4 linked regions of the Saccharibacillus brassicae genome follow. The protein of the gene in region 1 interacts with the protein of each later gene in a pairwise test. Links are inferred from orthologs where the notes say so. Each region holds a gene or a part of one and is shown in the gene's direction. Other genes may lie near its edges. The genes, in order: rho, hfq, yhbY and nusG.

Region 1 (4,774 bases):
TCAAATCGATTCCGATGCCTAACGGCTCGGTCAAGAAACTTCGGGCTTCCTACTATATGATGGGCGCTTTGCTGGGCAAGTTCGGCGAAGCTTTGATCGGGCTTCCGGGAGGCTGCAATTTCGAGCCCCGTCCGATCGATCAGCATATCAAAGGCTTCGAAGCATTGGGCGCGACCGCGGTCAACGAACACGGCGCGATTCATTTGCATGCGGAAGAACTGCGCGGCACGAAGATCTACCTCGACGTCGCAAGCGTGGGCGCGACCATCAACATTATGCTGGCGGCTGCCAAAGCCACAGGTTCCACCATGATCGAAAATGCGGCCAAAGAGCCTGAAATCATAGACGTAGCGACTTTGCTGAATTCCATGGGAGCCATCATCAAAGGCGCCGGCACGGAGACGATCCGGATCGAAGGCGTTCAGAAACTGCACGGCTGCCGACATTCGATTATTCCCGACCGTATTCAGGCCGGTACTTATATGATTGCCGCCGCGGCCACGCGCGGCAACGTCCTGATCGACAGCGTCATTCCGAAGCATCTGGAGGCGTTGACCGCCAAGCTGCAGGAAATCGGCGTAACCGTCGAAGAAATGGACGAGAGCATCCGCATTATCGGCGGGCCGAACTATCAGCACGTCGACGTGAAAGCGCTCGTCTATCCCGGCTTCCCGACCGATCTGCAATCGCCGATGACCAGCCTGCTGACCCAGGCCGAAGGCGCAAGCGTGCTCAGCGATTTCGTCTACAGCAACCGCTTCAAGCACGTGCCCGAACTGGTTCGCATGGGCGCGAAGATTCGCGTCGAAGGCCGCTCCGCGGTCATCGAAGGCGGTCCGTTGAACGCGGCCAAAGTGCAGGCGGCGGATCTGCGCGCGGGAGCGGCGCTCGTCATCGCGGGCTTGACCGTGGAAGGCGGCGTCACCGAGATCGAAGGCGTCGAATATATCGACCGGGGTTACGACAATCTGGTCACCAATCTTCGCAACCTGGGCGCCGACGTATGGCGCGAGACGACCTGATTTTGCTGCAGGCACGGCTTCGGCCGTGTCCGCATTTTTTTGATTTTAGATTTTTTGGTATCATCTTTTGCAAAACGGGTAATGGTTTTCATCGATGGACTTTTCATCTTCGTTTCTTTTCATTTCCAGACGATTCACTACTCCTTTCTTTTCGGGAAACAGCCCGAGCTCGTTTCAACCGGCGTCACCCTTACACTCTGCACTTTTTCCGCAGCATACCTCTTACCAAATCCAGCTTATTTCGCTTTTGTCCGGCCGTTCCCGCAGGGGAGCCGAGACGAAGCTTTCCAATATAAAATTGAATAGGTGGTTATCTTACATGGATTTGCAAATTTCCGATCTGGAAGAAATGAAACTAACCGATCTGTATAAATTGGCCAAAAAGTACCAAATACCGTACTACGGCCAAATGAAAAAACGCGAATTGATCTTCGCGATCCTGCGCGCCCAAGCCGAACAGAGCGGTCTGATGTTCATGCAGGGCGTACTTGAAGTGCTGCCGGAAGGCTACGGCTTCCTGCGTCCGATCAACTACCTGCCCAGCACGGAAGACATCTACATCTCCGCTTCCCAGATCCGCAAATTCGATCTGCGCAGCGGCGATCTCGTCTCCGGCAAATGCCGGGCGCCCAAAGAAAACGAACGTTATTTCGGCCTGCTCCAGGTTAATGCGGTCAACGGCCAGGACCCGGCCACCGCAGCGGAACGTCTGCATTTCCCTGCGTTGACGCCGCTGTATCCGGAGAAAAAGCTGTCGCTCGAAACGACGCAAAACCGCGTTTCGGCGCGAATCATGGACCTGCTGGCGCCTGTCGGGCTCGGCCAGCGCGGCCTGATCGTCGCTCCGCCGAAAGCGGGCAAAACGCAGCTGCTCAAAGAAGTGGCGAACAGCATTTCCGAGAACAATCCGGAAATCGAACTGTTCGTGCTGCTGATCGACGAGCGTCCCGAAGAAGTGACGGACATGCAGCGCTCGGTCCGGGGCGAAGTCGTGGCTTCGACGTTCGACGAACTGCCGGAGAACCATATCAAGGTCGCCGAGCTCGTATTGGAACGCGCGCTGCGGATGGTCGAGCACAAGAAAGACGTCGTCATCCTGCTCGACAGCATTACCCGCCTGGCCCGGGCGTACAATCTTGTCATTCCTCCGTCCGGCCGTACGCTGAGCGGCGGTATCGATCCGGCCGCATTCCACCGGCCGAAGCGCTTCTTCGGTTCGGCGCGCAACGTCGAAGAAGGCGGCAGCCTGACCATTCTGGCGACTGCCTTGATTGACACCGGCTCCAGAATGGACGATATTATCTATGAAGAATTCAAGGGTACCGGCAACATGGAACTGCATCTGGACCGGAAACTGGCCGAACGCCGGATCTTCCCGGCGATCGATATCCGCCGCTCGGGCACGCGCCGCGAGGAGATGCTGCTGTCCAAGGAAGAGCTGGATACCGTCTGGCATATCCGCAAGAACATGAACGACTCGTTCGACTTTATCGAAGGCTTCCTCAAGAAGCTGAGAAACTGCGAGAAGAATGCCGAGTTCCTGGCTTCTTTCGATACGACCGCCGACAGCAAGACCGGCTCCAAGCCGGCTTCGTCGTCGAAAAGCAGCGGAAGTTCGTCTTCCGCCGCGACGAAACGCCCGGCGCGGACCGCTTCCGTCACCAGCAAGTAAATTAACGATTAGGCCACACGCACACTAAAACGGTTCACGCTTCAGCGAACCAAGCGCAAGCCCGCTAAAAGGAGACCTTACTCATGCATCTGGTTTATGCCGACGAGAACGGCAACGTATACGATCACCCCGAACTGCTCGCTTTGGCGCGCAGCGCCGATATGATTATCGAAATTATGGACGACGAACTGATTCCGCTGCCGGACGGCGCGACCCTGGTCGGCCTGCCGAGCACCAAGCCTGTCGCACTCGATCCCGAGAGCGGCGAGATGATGGCGCTCGAAGGCATGCAGGCGGTCGGAGCCCTGCTTCCGCAAGGTTTCACCCGCCTCGCCCTGCCCGGCTACGTGAAGACGGACAAAGAATATAAGCTGCCGTTGTTCGGCTATTCCGCGGTCGTCTGGAAAGACGGGCGTTTCTACGTGACGGCCGAACAATGCGACGACCCGGAAAAGTGGAACCCGGAAAACTGCGATACCCGCGAACTGAACACGAAAGTGCACGATTTTATCGAAAAGTATCCCGACAACCGCCTGTACCAGCATTTGTCGAACTGCGCGCTCGGCTATGAATGCCTGACGTCGTCGAACACGTTCCTCGGACGCTGGGAAGGCGGCGTGCCGGTCTCTTACTCGTGCAACGCCGGCTGCTTCGGCTGCATTTCCGAACAGCCCGACGACAGCGGCTTCGTCGCGCCGCAGACGCGCATGAACTTCCGTCCGCGCACGGAAGAAATGGTTCAGGTCATGATGGAGCACCTGACCACGCCGGAATCGATCATCAGTTTCGGGCAGGGCTGCGAAGGCGAGCCTTCCACCCAGGCCAAGCTGATCATTGAAGCGATCCGCGAAGTGCGCTCGCGCACCGACATGGGCTACATTAACATCAACACCAATGCCGGCTTGTCCGACCATATCCGCGGCATCGTCGACGCGGGTCTGGATCTTATGCGCGTCAGCACGATCAGCGCGCTGGACGACCACTACAACGCGTATTACAAACCGCGCGGCTATACGCTTGCGAACGTCGAGAAATCGATGGCTTACGCGGCGAAGCAGGGCGTGTATACGTCGATCAACTATTTGATCTTCCCGGGCGTTACGGACCGCGAGGAAGAGATCGAAGCGATGATCGAATTCGCGCGCCGCACCGACCTCAAATTGATCCAGATGCGGAACCTGAATATCGACCCGGAAAGCTACATCGAACTCATTCCGCCTGCCCAGGGAGATATCCTCGGCATGAAGCAGATGCTTGAGATCTTCCGCGAAGAACTGCCGAACGTCGTGATCGGCTCGTACACCCACGTGCCTCCGATGGATCAGCGCCGGGCGAAACCTCCGGTCGGGCTCGTATAAGGCTCGCTGTAGAGGCGGACGAAATGTCCGCCTGAAAAGCAAGGCGAATAAGCCCGGCGAATGAATCGTCAGGCTTATTTGCTATTCCCTTCCGGTTTCTCGGAGCAAAGAGGACCTTCCCGCGGCCGGCTGCAACATTGCCGGCCTGTTTGCGTTTTCTCTTTTCATCCCGTATAATAAAGAATGCCGTGCTAGATGGGGAGGTAGCGGTGCCCTGTAACTCGCAATCCGCTATAGCGAGGTTGAATTCCCGTTCGAGGTCATGCTCTGTAAGGTTTGGTCTCTACACATAATGTTGACGGTTGGGTCCTCCGCAATGAGCACCTGTGAACCTGGTCAGGTCCGGAAGGAAGCAGCCATAAGCAGGTTCGCTCTTGTGCCGGAGGGTGGCCTGGCCTGAGTTGTTGTGTAGAGGTGCCGCTTGGATGGCATCGTATCGAAGGCGGGTGCACGGTTTTAATTTATCTGTTAAACGACCGACATCTTTGCCGCAGGCAGAGGTGTTTTTGTTTTTTTATCGTTAAAAAATTCGGCGAAAAAGTTGGATTTGCGTCCTGCAAAAGACCGGCGCGTCGTTTTTATCCGCACCGAAATATAGTATAATATAGGAACGACGACGATTCATTTTTAGTCAATGGAACCCGATTCGAAGTTCGATCAAGAAGGAGCCGCCGATGGAACATATTGCGCTTTACCGGGCTTGGCGACCTCAGTCGTTCAAG
Region 2 (4,764 bases), 2.8 Mb from region 1 along the record:
CGCCAAGCGGCTGCTCCGCGGCGAACCCGATCCGATGATCGACGCTTCGCGCGCCGCGGAAGGAGATTCCGTGCTCGACTGCACCGCGGGACTCGGCACCGATTCGCTCGTGTACGCCGTCCGCGTCGGCCCGCAGGGCCGTGTCTGCGCGCTCGAAGCGTCGCCGGAACTGTCCGTGCTGCTGAGGGAAGGGCTCTCCAGCTACGAAGTCGAGAAATCGGCCGTCACCGAAGCGATGCGGCGCGTCGAAGTCATTCATGCCGACCATCTCGATTATTTGCGGTCGCTGCCCGACGACAGCTTCGACGTGGTCTATTTCGATCCGATGTTCCGCAAGCCGGTGTACGATTCGTCCGCGATCTCGCCGCTGCGGGCGTTTGCGGACGCCCGTCCGCTGAGCGTAGAAGCGATCGAGCAGGCGGTGAGAATCGCGCGCAAAACGGTCGTGCTCAAGGAGAAAAAAGGCAGCGGGGAAATGGAACGTCTCGGCTTCGCGCCGGACGGACGCAGCCACGCCAAAATTACGTACGGAGTGATTCCTATTGACTGAACATTATCCAACCGGCGATGCGGCCGGAAGCAGACCCAAGCTGCTCGTTTTGATCGGACCGACCGCGGTCGGCAAAACCAAACTCAGCATCGAATTGGCCAAAACTTTTTCGTGCGAGATCATTTCCGGGGATTCCATGCAGGTGTACCGGGGTATGGATATCGGTACGGCCAAAATCTCGGCGTCCGAAACGGAAGGCATCCCGCACCATTTGGTCGATATCCATGAGCCGGACGAACCGTTTTCCGTATCCGAATTCCAGGAACGCTGCGACGCGCTTATTCCGGAGATCGAAGCGCGCGGCAGGCTGCCTTTTATCGTCGGAGGCACCGGGCTGTACATCGAATCGCTGTGCTACCGGTACGAATTCGCGGAGAGCGGAGCGGACGAAGCTTTCCGGCAGGAACAGGCGTTGTTCGCGGAAAAAGAAGGTACGGAAGCGCTGCATGCGCGGCTGCGCGCGATCGATCCGGAGTCGGCGGAACGGCTGCATCCGAACGATACGCGCCGGGTGATCCGTGCGCTGGAGATCTACGAATTGACCGGCGAGACGCTGTCCCAGCGGCTTGCCGCGCAGAAAAAGACCACGCCTTACGACCTATGTTTGATCGGTTTGACAATGGACCGCCAAATGCTATATAACCGTATTGAAGAGCGGATCGACCTCATGATGGAGCAGGGCCTGGTCGAAGAAGTGCGCACCCTCAAGGCCCGCGGCTATACGCCCGACATGGTGTCCATGCAGGGTCTCGGCTACAAAGAGATCTGGCCGTACCTGGACGGCTCGGAGACGCTTGAAGAAGCGGTCTACAAGCTGAAGCGCGACACCCGGCATTTTGCCAAAAGACAGCTGTCCTGGTTCCGGCATATGCGCGACATTCAATGGGTGGACGTTTCCGAACCGGAAAAATTTTCCGCGAATTTCGAACAGGTTCATGGTATAATTACCGGAAGGTTCGGCTCCGATTTTTGAACAAAAACGACAGTAAAATGACAATTTGGGGGTACCGGTTATGAACAAATCCATTAATATTCAAGACACGTTCCTGAACCAACTGCGCAAAGAGAATATCCCTGCCACGGTCTATCTGACCAACGGATTTCAGATTCGGGGCACGATCAAGGCTTTCGATAACTTCACGATCGTGATCGACAGCGACGGACGCCAGCAGATGGTGTACAAGCACGCCATTTCGACGTTTATGCCGCAGCGCAACGTATCCCTCGCCCAGCCCGACAGCACGTCCGGCGAATAACGGCGACGCCGCGCCGCTTCGGTAACGAAGGAATGACAAACCTGTAACGGCAAAAGTTGAAACTTTTCACCGATCCTGACGTCTAAACCAATAGCTTGCGAACGGGAGCAACCCTCACGGGTTGTTCTTTTCATTAGCGAACCATCATAGCGGCCCAGGATCGTTCAGGCCGCAAAGAATGCAAAAGGGGTGTCAGAACACATCATGCCTAACCCACAACTGAGCCGCTCGAACCGGAATGCCGGAGGAAGCGGCGGAGGCGGGAACGGCGGAGGCAAAAAACCTCCGACGACTGCGAAGAAAAAAACTTCCCCGAAAAAGAAAAAAATTACGGGGAAACGCGTTTTTTGGACTTTATTTTTCACGGCGGCGTTTGCGGTCCTGTGCGCGCTGGGCGGTTACCTGTTCATTACGATCAACGGGGAGAAGATTCTCGCCGAGAACAAAGACAAGATCGATATCAAAGCGCCGACGGTCCTCTACGACCGGACGGGCGTGCAGATCGGCGAAGTCAAAATCCAGCGCGGCGAAGAAGTCGAGGAGCAGGACATTCCGAAGCTGCTCAAGGACGCTTTCGTGGCGACCGAAGACAAACGCTTTTTCGATCACTCGGGCGTCGACCTGAGATCGATCGGACGGGCGGCGGTCCGCGACGTCATTGCCCGCTCGGCCGTGGAAGGCGGCAGTACCATCACCCAGCAGCTCGCCAAGAACATTTTCCTGTCCGCGGACAAGACGTTTTTCCGCAAAGCGACGGAAGTGTCGATCGCGCTGGCGCTTGAACGCCAGTTCAACAAAGACGAGATTCTGGCCATGTATCTCAACCGGATTTCGTTCGGCGGCCAGCATTACGGCATCAAAGCCGCGTCCGAACGTTATTTTGGCAAAAGCGACCTGAACGATCTCAAGCTGTGGCAGATGGCGACGCTTGCGGCGATGCCGAAAGCGCCGACGCGCTACAACCCGATCGCGAATCCCGACAAGTCCAAAGAGCGCCGCGCCGTGGTGCTTCAGCTCATGTACGAGCAGGGCTACATTACGGAAGCGGAAAAAGACGAAGCGGCGGCGATCAATTACAACTACACGCCGCCGGAGACCAAAGAAACGCATTATCAGGCGTTTATCGACTACGTGCTGCAGGAAGCGGAAGACGCTACGGCACTCGGCGAAGACGACCTGAACCGCGGCGGCTACAAAATCTACACGACGATGGACGCCAAAGCGCAGCAGAGCCTCGAAGACGCGTTCAAGGACGACTCGCTGTTCGAGGAAAGTCCCGACGATCAGCCGGTGCAGGCGTCCATGACGATTACGAACAGCCAGAACGGCAGCATCGTCGCCATTTTGGGAGCGCGCAATTACCATAAAGGCGATTTCAACCGCGCGGTCAACAGCCGCCGGCAGCCGGGCTCGGCATTCAAGCCGATCGCGTCCTACGCGCCGGCGCTCGAATCCGGGCAGTTCACGGTCGATTCGCAGCTGAACAACGAACAGCAGAGCTTCGGCAGCTACAGCCCGAGAAACCTGCACGGGTACAGCAAATCCGTCTCGATGAAAGAAGCGCTGGCAGAGTCGATCAATATTCCGGCCGTATGGCTGCTGAACCAGATCGGCGTCGAGACGGGCTTCCAGTTCGCGGAATCGCTCGGCATCCCGCTGACCGACAAAGACCATAACCTGAGCCTTGCGCTCGGCGGTCTCAGCAGCGGGACGAACACGCTGGAGATGTCGCAGGCATACAACTCGTTCGCCAACGGCGGCAAATATATCGAAGCGTACGCGATCAAATCGATCCGCGATTCGAACGAAATCGAGATCTACAGCCGGATCGACACGGCCAAAGAAGTCATGAGCGCGCAGACCGCTTACGAGATGACGCAGATGATGCAGAGCGTCATTACGGACGGTACCGGCAAAAAAGCCGATATCGGCCGTCCTCTGGCCGGCAAGACCGGCACGACGCAGAGCGGCATTGACGGCAACAGCGCCAACCGCGACGTCTGGTTCGTCGGCTATACGCCGGAGTGGACCGGAGCCGTATGGATGGGCTACGACAAGCCGAATGCCGAACACCTGCTGAAGAACAGCAGCGGCCTGGCCGCCTCCATGTTCGCCCGGGTCATGAGCCAGGCGCTGGACGGAACGCCGGTGACGGACTTCAAAGCGCCGGACGCGCCAGCCCAGGAGCCGGTCGCCGAAGAGCCGGAGCCACAGCCGGAACCGCCGGCAGCGGCCGAGCCGGTCGGCGCGCCGAGCGGGCTTGTCGCTTCGTATGACGTCGGCAGCGAGAAGATCGTGCTCTCCTGGCAGCCGGTAGCCGGAGACAACGTCCGCTATCGCCTGTACCGCCAGGAGTCGTCCGAAGCCCAGCCTTCGATGCTCTCCGACGGCCTGATGTCCGCTTCGGCGGAAGATCCGGGCGCGCTCGCCGGACTGACCTACAGCTACGCGGTTACGGCTTATCGGGCGGGTGAAGAACCGATTGTGGAGTCTGCGGCTTCCAACACGGTCAGTCTGACCGTGCCGGCTCAGGACAACCCGGAAGAGGTCGTGCCGCCGGAAGAGACGACGCCGCCGGAAGAAGTCGAAGAGCCGGAAGTCGACGAAGGTGCGGAAGAAGTTCCGCCGCCGGTCGAAGACAACGGCAGCGGCTCGGACAATGGCAGCAATAACGGCAATAATGGAAACAACGGCAATAACGGCAACAACGGTAATAACGGCAACAACGGCGGCGAGACGACCGATCCGGGTACCGTGGCTCCTCCGGCCGAAGACGGCACCGGAGAAGAGAATACGGTTCCGGGCACGGTCGTTCCCGAAGAGCCGGCGGATCAGGAACAATCCGATCCAGCAGCCGAACCCCCGGCCGATCCGAATGCGGCCCAACCGACCGATCCCGCGGCGGGAACGGTTACGGACGGTACGCAGGAAGTCGCGCCTACCCAGCCCTAAACAAGC
Region 3 (4,817 bases), 1.8 Mb from region 1 along the record:
GCGAGAAGCAGACGATCGTCGTCGGCGACCAGCTGCTTACCGACGTGCTCGGCGGCAACCGGCTGGGCCTGTACACCGTATTGGTGCTGCCGATCGCGATCGGCGACGAAGGCTGGCGCACCCGGTTCAACCGCAGGGTCGAACGCGTCGCGATCGGACGCCTGCGCAAAATGGGCAAATGGCTCGAGGAGGAAAAGAAGAAATGACGGAAAGACTCGAAGGCTCGGCCGTCGTCCGCTGCAGCGGATGCGGAGCCGCGCTTCAAACGGAAGACCCGGCGGGACTGGGCTATATTCCGCAGTTGAAGGAAGAAGGCGCGCAGATCTGCCGCCGCTGCTTCCGGATCAAAAATTACAACGAAGTGGCTTCGGTTGCGGTCAACCAGGACGAGTTCCTGCGCATGCTCAGCCAGATCGGCGACCGCAAGGCGCTGGTGATCCACATCGTGGACCTGTTCGACTTTGACGGCAGCATCATTACCGGACTGCAGCGCTTTGTCGGCAGCAATCCGGTTATTCTCGCGGTCAACAAAATCGACCTGCTGCCGAAAGTGACGAACTGGAACAAAGTGCGCAACTGGGTGCAGAAGCAGGCGAAGGAAGCCGGTCTCAAGACCGAAGAGATCGTGCTGTGCAGCGCCAAAAAAAATCTGGGCTTCGATCGTCTGCTTCAGGAAGTCGCTGATCGCCGCGGCGATCGCGACGTCTATGTCGTCGGCGCGACGAACGTGGGCAAGTCCACGCTCATTAACCGCCTAATTACCGACTACAGCGATCTCGACGAAGAGTTGACGACGTCCCGGTATCCGGGCACGACGCTCGATATGGTCAATATCCCGCTCGACGACGGCAAATACATCGTCGATACGCCGGGGATTGTCTACCCGTCCCGCTACACGGAACTGGTGACGCCGGGCGATATGGTCAAGATCATGCCCGAGAAGCCGCTCAAGCCGGCCGTGTACCAGCTCAACGAAGGCCAGACGCTGTTTATCGGCGGACTGGCGCGGTTCGACTTCGTCGAAGGCGAACGCCAATCGTTCACTTTCTATACGAGCGGAGCGCTCAAGCTGCACCGGACGAAGCTCGGCCGCGCCGATGAGCTGTACGCCGATCATCTGGGCGAGCTGCTGACGCCGCCGTCGCTCGAAAGCGGGCAGAATATCCCGGCCTGGACGCGGCACGAATTCCGCATTCCCAAAGGCGGCGCCCAGGATCTGTTCATCTCCGGTCTCGGCTGGATCAAAGCGAACGGGGAGAGCGGCGCCAAAGCGGCCGTTCACGCGCCGAAAGGCGTAAAAGTCATTATGCGCGGTTCGCTGGTCTGACGACCGGCGCGCGTTCGGGAGGAATAAGCCGTGAATCGACAGCGTGCGCTCAAGCTTGGCGTGATCGGAGATCCGATCGCGCATTCCAAATCCCCGGCGATGCATAACGCCGCGCTGCGGGAACTGGGCCTCGAAGGCGAGTACGCGGCGATCCATGTGACGCCGCAGCGGCTCGGGGACATGATCCGTTCCGTGCGCGAAGACGGCTACCGGGGCATCAACGTGACGATCCCGCACAAGGAAAACGTCATGCCCTACCTCGACGAGCTGGGCGAAGACGCCCGGCGGATCGGCGCGGTCAACACGATCGTGAACGAGAACGGCCGGTTGATCGGCCGCAATACGGACGGGATCGGGTATGTCCGCTCCCTGAAGGAAGAGGCGGCGGCCGAATTGACGGGCCGCCGCATCGTCGTGATCGGGGCGGGCGGCGCCGCAAGAGGCATCGTGCATGCGCTCGCGGCCGAAGCGCCGGACCGGATCACGCTGCTGAACCGGACGACGCAGCGGGCCGAAGAACTGGCGCGCGAGTGGAGCGACCTGATCGACCTGGTCGCGCTGCCGGCGGACCGTGCGGCGCAGGCGCTCGAAAGCGCGGATCTCGTCATTAACACGACGTCGGTCGGGATGCATCCGCACGTGGACGGACTGCCGCTCGATCCCGCGCTTCTGCGCGGGACGGAAATCGTCAGCGACCTGATCTACAACCCGCTGGAGACGCGCCTGCTGCGCCTTGCGCGCGAGCGCGGCTGCCGGACGCACGGCGGACTCGGCATGTTCGTCTACCAGGGCGCTTATGCGCTGGAATATTGGACGGGCGTGCCGGCACCGGTCTCTGCCATGCGCCGCGCGGTGCTGGCAAGCATGGAGATTTGACGCAAAATGGGTAAAGAATGAATAAGAACGGCCGTCCGCCTTGGGGGCGAACCCCGCCGTGCGGGCGGCATTTTCCAAAAAGAGGAGTTTATCAAACTTATGCTGACAGGCAAACAAAAACGTTATTTGCGCTCCGAGGCGCATCATCTGAACGCGATCTTCCAGATCGGCAAAGGCGGATTCAACGATCAGCTCGTTCGGCATATCAACGAAGCGATCGAGACCCGCGAACTGCTCAAAATCACGGTGCTCAAAAACTGCGACGAAGAGCCGAAGGAACTCGGATCGAAACTGGCCGAAGCCGCGGAAGCGGAATTGGTACAGGTTATCGGCCGCACGATCGTGCTGTACAAAGAATCGAAAGAAAACAAGCAAATCGTACTGCCGTAATCCGGCGGCGCCGCGAATGCGGCGGCCTTGAAGCGAAGCGGAGGAGTGAAAGATTGTGAAGATCGGAATCATGGGCGGAACGTTCGACCCGATCCATATCGGGCATTTGGTCGCCGCCGAGACGGCGCGCGAGGCGCTTGGCCTGGACGAAGTCTGGTTCATGCCGTCCCATATCCCTCCGCACAAAGCCGAAGCCGGCTTCTCGGGCGAGGAACGGCTGCATATGGTGGAGCTCGCCATCGGCACGCAGCCGGCGTTCCGGACGCTCGATATCGAGCTTCGGCGCGGAGGCGTCTCTTATTCGGCGGATACGATGGGCGAGCTTGTGGCGAAATATCCGCACGCGTCTTTTCATTTCATCGTCGGCACGGATATGGTCAACTACTTGCCCAAGTGGGAACGGATCGAAAAGCTGGCTCTGCTGACCCGCTTCGCGGCCGTCGGCCGGGCCGGGTACAAGCTCGATACGTCGGGACTCGACGCGCTCGTCGCGGAGCGGATCGACCATGTCGACATGCCGCAGCTCGAAATTTCTTCGACGGAAATCCGCGACCGGCTCAAGAAAGGCGTGTCCGCGCGCTATCTTGTGCCCGATAACGTCTACGATTATTTGCGGAGGAGCGATGCGCATGCGGTACACGCGCCAGGAACTGATTGATCGCGTCTCGGCGCAGATGCCGGCGCGCAGATGGCAGCATACGCTCGGCGTCATGCACTCGGCGATCGAACTTGCCGAGCGCTACGGCGCCGATCCCGCCCGGGCGGAGCTTGCCGCCATCATTCACGACGTGGCCAAATATTGGCCCGTCCAGCGCCAGTCGGCGGTCATCGCCGAGAACGGCATGAACGCCGATCTGCTGAATTACGACGCGCCGATGTGGCATTCGGAAGTGGGCGCCTACGTGGCGGAACACGAATACGGCATCGAAGACCGCGAAGTGATCGACGCGATCCGGTATCACACCTCCGGCCGCGAAGGCATGACCCTGCTCGACAAAGTGGTCTGCCTGGCCGATTATATCGAGCCGGGACGCGATTTTCCGGGCGTGGAACTGATCCGCGAAAAAGCGCGTCTCAGCTTGGAAGAAGGACTGGTCGCCGGATTCGACTCCACGCTGCGTGTGTTGGTCGAACGGGGACAAACGATATTTCCGACAACGGTACTGGCCCGCAACGATCTGATTCGCCAGCTCGCGCAGCGCGAGTCGGCGCGGCAGAACAAGCCGGTATCCGAAAAAAAGGGAGGCTAACGAATGAGTGTAAAACCAAAAGAACTGCTTCATCTCGCGATGGAGGCCGCAGCGGAGAAAAAGGCGATGAACGTCGTGGCTCTGGACTTGACCGGCATCTCGATGGTCGCCGATTATTTCGTGGTATGCCACGGTAATTCCGATACGCAGGTTCAGGCGATCGCGGCGGAAGTGCGCAAGCACGCTATTGACGCCGGCGCGCCTATTCGCGGCATCGAAGGCATGGATTCGGCACGTTGGGTGCTGATGGATCTCGGCGACGTCGTCGTGCATATTTTCCACCGCGACGAACGCGAATATTACAATATCGAGCGCGTCTGGTCGGACGCCAAAGTGGTGACGACGGTATGAGTCTCGAAGCGGGTACGATCGTTACGCTGAAGGTGGCCCGTGAAGTGTCTCCGCACGGATTTTTCATGACCGACGGCGTGAACGAAGTGCTGCTGCCCTACACGGAGCGCACCGGCAATATGAAATTCCGCAACGGCCAGGACACCGAGGTGTTTATTCACCACGACTCCGAAGACCGTCTGATCGCCACGATGAAAAGACCGCTGCTGACGTTCGGCGAGATCGGCGCGCTGGAAGTCGCGGATATTCATCCGCGGCTCGGCTGCTTCCTCGAAATGGGTCTCGGCCGCCAGCTGCTGCTTCCGAAGCGCGAGCTGCCGGAAACGCCGGAACTGCAGCCGGAGATCGGCGACCGCGTCTTCGTGCGCATGGACCGTGACAAGCAGGGACGTCTGCTCGCCCGCGCCTCGGGCGAGGAAGAACTGTCGCCGCTGTGCTTCCAGGCACCGGAATCGTGGAAAAACCAATGGATGAAAGCGACGGTCTACCGTCCGTTGCAGATGGGCACGTTCGTCGTCGTCGACGGCGGCGTTCTGGGCTTCGGCGCGCTGGGCCTTATCCATTCGACGGAACGTCCGCGGCCGCTGCGCCTGGGCGAAGTGATCGACGTCCGCGTCGCGCGC
Region 4 (4,728 bases), 840 kb from region 1 along the record:
CTGGTGGACGGCTACAACATGATCGGAGCCTGGCCCGACCTGGCTTCGCTGTCGCAAATCGACATGAATGAGGCGCGCGACCGCCTGCTCGAACGCTTGGCCGATTATCAGGCTTTCACGGGGCGGCGCGTCATCGCCGTGTTCGACGCTTACCGGGTACCGGGCAAAGGCCGGACGTTCGAGCAGGGACGGGTCGAAGTGTATTTTACCCGGGAAAAGGAAACCGCGGACGAAGCGGTGGAACGCTTTGCCGGGCAGTTTCGCAGAAAGCGGCGCGACGTGTACGTGGCTACGAGCGACTTCGTGGAGCAGAGCGTCGCGTTCGCGCAGGGCGCGCTGCGGATGCCGGCGCTCGAACTGCTCAGCGAAGTGGAGCAGAGCGAGCGCGAGATCAGCAAGCGGATCGCCGAACAGGCGCGGAGCGAAAGCCGCAATACGATTGACGGCAAACTGACGCCCGAGCAGCTGCGGCTGTTCGAACGCTGGCGCCGCGAATAGAAATCGCGGCACGGCGCGGAAGGAAGCGTTTTTTTGCAAGCGGTGACGCAAAAAGGAATTTTCCGGTATCCGCGCCCACTTTTAGGTGCCGCGCGGTTGACGTTGGAAGGTGACATAATATATACTGAGGCTAACTTTTACGACAGGCTCGAAACTTGCGCCGCGGCCGGAGGGATTGCTGGTGAGTGTAGATCTCAAAGACGTCATAGTTTCACCTTACGATTTCCAATGCGACGAAGAAGTCGTGGAGGCGTTTCGTGCCGGAGATAGCGAGGCACTGGAATATCTGATTAACAAGTACCGTAATTTCGTGCGCGCAAAAGCCCGGTCTTATTTCCTGATCGGAGCCGACCGCGAAGACATTATCCAGGAAGGCATGATCGGCCTGTACAAAGCGGTTCGCGATTTTCGCGGCGACAGGCTGGCTTCTTTCAAGGCGTTCGCCGAGATTTGCATTACGCGGCAGATCATTACGGCGATCAAGACGGCGACCCGGCAGAAGCATATTCCGCTGAATTCGTACGTGTCGCTGGACAAGCCGATTTACGAAGAAGACTCGGACCGGACGCTGCTCGACGTCATCTGCGTATCCCAGGTGTGCGATCCGGAAGAACTGATCATCAATCGGGAAGACTTCAATGGACTGGAACACAAGATGGCCGAGATTTTGAGCGAGCTCGAACGGCAGGTGCTTATGCTGTACCTGGACGGGCGCTCCTATCAGGAGATCGCCGTCGACCTGCGGAGACACGTGAAGTCGATCGACAACGCGCTGCAGCGGGTCAAGCGCAAGCTGGAACGGTATTTGGAAATTCGGGATCAGGTATAAGGCGTTCGTTTGCGATCTACATAGGCAGCAAGGCGGCCCGGCAGAGGGCGAAAAGGGAAGGCTCCGGGATCGGAGCCTTTTTTTGCGGGGACGAAAAGCATTGTCCTTTCAAGCTTTTTCGTTGACAGTATATACCGGCTATGCTAAAGTGTCTTAGGTAGGCCTAAAATCATGATTTTAGGCTCAATACGAGTTCTTCTTGATTGAAGGATATCTTCGGGAGGTGTACATCTATGCGGGTTATTATCACGTTGGCATGCACGCAGTGCAAGCAGCGCAATTATACAACGATGAAGAACAAACGTAATCACCCTGACCGCATGGAGATGAAGAAGTATTGCAAGTATTGTAACTCGCAAACTCCTCATCGTGAGACCAGATAGTTTGTTGGAGGTGTCGTCGGCGTGAAAAAGAGCTTCAAGTCTATGTTTTCCTTTTTCTCCGAAAGCTGGGCTGAACTTAAAAAGGTTCGCTGGCCCAATCGCAAAGAACTGACCAATTACACGCTTGTTGTTTTGGGCACGATTGTTGTGATGGCTGTATTCTTTTGGGTAATCGACATTGGACTCTCCTATGCGATTGAAGCGATAATTTAAGGAAGGGCCTGTAGGTGGCTTGATATGGAAAAAAGATGGTACGTCGTTCATACCTATTCCGGGTATGAGAACAAAGTCAAAGCCAATTTGGAAAAGCGCGTAGAATCGATGGGCATGGAAGACAAGATTTTCCGGGTTCTTGTTCCGATGGAAGAAGAAATAGTCGACAAAGACGGCAAGAAAAAAACCGTCATGCGTAAAGTCTATCCGGGTTATGTCTTGGTGGAAATGATCCAGACCGATGATTCTTGGTACGTTGTTCGCAACACGCCGGGCGTCACCGGGTTTGTAGGTTCGACGGGTTCCGGTTCCAAGCCGACAGCCCTGCTTCCGGAAGAGGTAGAACAAATTCTGAAGCACATGGGCATGTCCGAGCCGAAACCGAAGATCGAATTCGATCTGAAGGAATCCGTGCGCATCAAAGTGGGGCCTTTTGCGAACTTTGTCGGAACAGTGGAAGAAATTCTGCTGGAGAAGAGCAAGCTCAAGGTACACGTCAACATGTTCGGGCGGGAAACGCCGCTTGAATTGGATTACACGCAAGTCGAGAAGATTTAACTAAGCGCAAGGAGGTGTTTCTCAATGGCAAAGAAAGTCATTAAAATGGTGAAACTTCAAATTCCTGCAGGTAAAGCTAACCCGGCGCCTCCAGTAGGTCCAGCACTGGGTCAAGCAGGTGTGAACATCATGGCATTCTGTAAAGAATTCAATGCTCGCACAGCCGACCAGGCAGGTCTGATCATTCCGGTCGAGATCTCCGTATTTGAAGACCGTTCTTTCACTTTCATCACGAAAACTCCGCCGGCTGCAGTTCTGCTGCGTGTCGCTGCGAAGATCGAGAAGGGTTCGGGCGAACCGAACAAGAAGAAAGTGGCTACCGTTAACCGCGATACCGTTCGTCAAATCGCCGAACAAAAAATGCCTGACCTTAACGCAGCGAGCGTAGAGTCCGCTATGCGTATGGTTGAAGGTACAGCCCGCAGCATGGGCATCACGATCCAAGACTAGTTCTTGAACTATCGTTCCAAAGCCGAGCCCCAAGGCAGTGCGGCATATGTGGGAGGGTAACCCGCTAACACCACAAAGGAGGAATACACAATGGCTAAACACGGTAAAAAATACGTAGAAGCTGCTAAGCTGTTCGACAGCGAAACAGTTTACGAACCAGCCGAAGCTGTAAGTCTCGTAAAAAAGACGGCAACAGCTAAATTCGACGAAACTGTCGAAGCGGCAGTGCGTTTGGGCGTAGACCCACGTAAACAAGACCAAGCCGTTCGCGGCGTCGTTGTCCTGCCACACGGCACAGGCAAAACGCAGCGCGTATTGGTATTTGCAAAAGGCGATAAGGCGAAGGAAGCGGAAGCTGCCGGAGCTGACTTCGTAGGCGATCAGGACATGATCAACAAGATCCAACAAGGTTGGTTCGAGTTCGACGTCTGCGTAGCAACGCCTGACATGATGAGCGAAGTCGGTAAACTGGGTCGTCTGCTCGGCGGTAAAGGCCTCATGCCTAACCCTAAAGCAGGTACAGTTACTTTCGACGTTACCAAGGCTGTGCAAGAAATCAAAGCCGGTAAAATCGAATACCGTCTGGACAAAGCAGGCCAAATCCATGCACCGATCGGCAAAGCGTCGTTCAGTGAGGATCAGTTGAACGAGAACCTGAAAGCACTGATGGAGGCGCTCAACCGCGCTAAACCTGCTGCTGCCAAGGGCGTTTACCTGAGAGGCGTAGCGATGTCCGCAACGATGGGACCGAGCATTCGCGTTAACACAACTTCTTACAAATAAAAAAGTGTTGACTCCGGTCGATATTTTCGATACATTGTAGAAGCTGTTTCATTCCGTTATCCGTAACGGTCTGGTAAATTTGAATATGCTTACCGTAGACAGTAGGTGCTTTCGGGCTTAATTTCCTACCGAGGTGTGTGATAGAATTTCAGCTCTGCTGATTCGTCAAGCCTTCGTACTTCTGCGGAGGCTTTTCTTATTGCATACGCCGCACGTTAAGTTTTACTTGAATGTGGCAAAAGTGGAGGCGACCGCATCGTCCGCTGCGGCGGTTCGGCGCTTCACTCCAATTCAACAGGAGGTGTACGATTTGGCTAACGCAAAACTGATTCAATCCAAACAAGAGTCGGTAGACGTAATCGCCGGTAAACTGCGCGAAAGCGTATCGACCGTGGTTGTCGACTATCGTGGTCTGAACGTTGCTCAAGTTACCGAGCTGCGTAAACAGCTTCGCGAAGCGGGCATCGAGTTTCAGGTTCTGAAAAACTCGCTGGTTCGCCGTGCGGCTGCGGCTGCCGAACTGAGCGAGCTCGAAGGAGTCCTTACAGGACCTACCGCGATCGCGTTCGGAACGGAAGACGTTGTGACTCCAGCCAAAATCCTGAACGACTTCGCGAAAACGAATGACGCTCTGGAACTTAAAGGTGGAGTTGTAGAAGGTCGCGTAGTAGGAGCCGAAGAACTCAAAGCTCTGGCTTCCCTGCCTTCCCGCGAAGGTTTGCTGTCCATGCTCCTCAGCGTGCTTCAAGCTCCGGTGCGCAACTTCGCACTGGCAGTCAAAGCCGTTGCGGACAAAGACGAACAGCAATCCGCGTAATAAGCTTTTTGCATCGCACAAGCTTCATCCCGTATTACAATCGACAGCCTTAACCGGCTGATCCCACATACCCAAATGGAGGTTCACTCATGAGTAACGAGCAAATTCTTGAAGCCATCAAAGGCATGACTGTACTGGAACTGAACGACCTGGTTAAAGCAATCGAAGAAGAATTCGGCGTAACTGCAGCAGCTCCA

Evidence for each region.
Region 2: the proteins of rho (region 1) and hfq interact in binary tests that used the Escherichia coli proteins (3 or more experiments, as listed by UniProt). The link is inferred for Saccharibacillus brassicae from one-to-one orthologs.
Region 3: the proteins of rho (region 1) and yhbY interact in binary tests that used the Escherichia coli proteins (3 or more experiments, as listed by UniProt). The link is inferred for Saccharibacillus brassicae from one-to-one orthologs.
Region 4: the proteins of rho (region 1) and nusG interact in binary tests that used the Escherichia coli proteins (3 or more experiments, as listed by UniProt). The link is inferred for Saccharibacillus brassicae from one-to-one orthologs.

What each region holds. Positions count from the first base shown.
Region 1 is NZ_CP041217.1:2,662,856-2,667,629, forward strand. What follows is about bases 704-3,517. They hold rho (transcription termination factor Rho), read left to right. Parts: upstream 704-1,341; coding sequence 1,342-2,694; downstream 2,695-3,517. Other genes in these bases: FFV09_RS11130 (UDP-N-acetylglucosamine 1-carboxyvinyltransferase), read left to right, coding at 704-1,022; FFV09_RS11140 (radical SAM family protein), read left to right, coding at 2,778-3,517. In the rest of the region: more of FFV09_RS11130, read left to right, coding at 1-703; more of FFV09_RS11140, read left to right, coding at 3,518-4,052; dnaX (DNA polymerase III subunit gamma/tau), read left to right, coding at 4,727-4,774. UniProt on the Escherichia coli protein: Facilitates transcription termination by a mechanism that involves Rho binding to the nascent RNA, activation of Rho's RNA-dependent ATPase activity, and release of the mRNA from the DNA template.
Region 2 is NZ_CP041217.1:5,502,777-5,507,540, reverse strand. Bases 381-3,184 are described here. They hold hfq (RNA chaperone Hfq), read left to right. Parts: upstream 381-1,563; coding sequence 1,564-1,806; downstream 1,807-3,184. Other genes in these bases: FFV09_RS23175 (transglycosylase domain-containing protein), read left to right, coding at 2,011-3,184; miaA (tRNA (adenosine(37)-N6)-dimethylallyltransferase MiaA), read left to right, coding at 543-1,523; FFV09_RS23190 (class I SAM-dependent methyltransferase), read left to right, coding at 381-550. Outside these bases: more of FFV09_RS23190, read left to right, coding at 1-380; more of FFV09_RS23175, read left to right, coding at 3,185-4,758. UniProt on the Escherichia coli protein: RNA chaperone that binds small regulatory RNA (sRNAs) and mRNAs to facilitate mRNA translational regulation in response to envelope stress, environmental stress and changes in metabolite concentrations.
Region 3 is NZ_CP041217.1:845,996-850,812, reverse strand. Bases 1,091-3,947 are described here. They hold yhbY (ribosome assembly RNA-binding protein YhbY), read left to right. Parts: upstream 1,091-2,302; coding sequence 2,303-2,593; downstream 2,594-3,947. Other genes in these bases: rsfS (ribosome silencing factor), read left to right, coding at 3,847-3,947; yqeK (bis(5'-nucleosyl)-tetraphosphatase (symmetrical) YqeK), read left to right, coding at 3,223-3,843; FFV09_RS03380 (nicotinate-nucleotide adenylyltransferase), read left to right, coding at 2,649-3,251; FFV09_RS03390 (shikimate dehydrogenase), read left to right, coding at 1,358-2,203; yqeH (ribosome biogenesis GTPase YqeH), read left to right, coding at 1,091-1,327. Outside these bases: FFV09_RS03400 (YqeG family HAD IIIA-type phosphatase), read left to right, coding at 1-206; more of yqeH, read left to right, coding at 203-1,090; more of rsfS, read left to right, coding at 3,948-4,194; FFV09_RS03365 (CvfB family protein), read left to right, coding at 4,191-4,817.
Region 4 is NZ_CP041217.1:1,826,710-1,831,437, reverse strand. Bases 947-3,714 are described here. They hold nusG (transcription termination/antitermination protein NusG), read left to right. Parts: upstream 947-1,947; coding sequence 1,948-2,481; downstream 2,482-3,714. Other genes in these bases: rplA (50S ribosomal protein L1), read left to right, coding at 3,022-3,714; rplK (50S ribosomal protein L11), read left to right, coding at 2,506-2,931; secE (preprotein translocase subunit SecE), read left to right, coding at 1,732-1,923; rpmG (50S ribosomal protein L33), read left to right, coding at 1,561-1,710; sigH (RNA polymerase sporulation sigma factor SigH), read left to right, coding at 947-1,327. In the rest of the region: FFV09_RS07790 (NYN domain-containing protein), read left to right, coding at 1-498; more of sigH, read left to right, coding at 680-946; rplJ (50S ribosomal protein L10), read left to right, coding at 4,025-4,531; rplL (50S ribosomal protein L7/L12), read left to right, coding at 4,621-4,728. UniProt on the Escherichia coli protein: Part of the processive rRNA transcription and antitermination complex (rrnTAC). The complex forms an RNA-chaperone ring around the RNA exit tunnel of RNA polymerase (RNAP).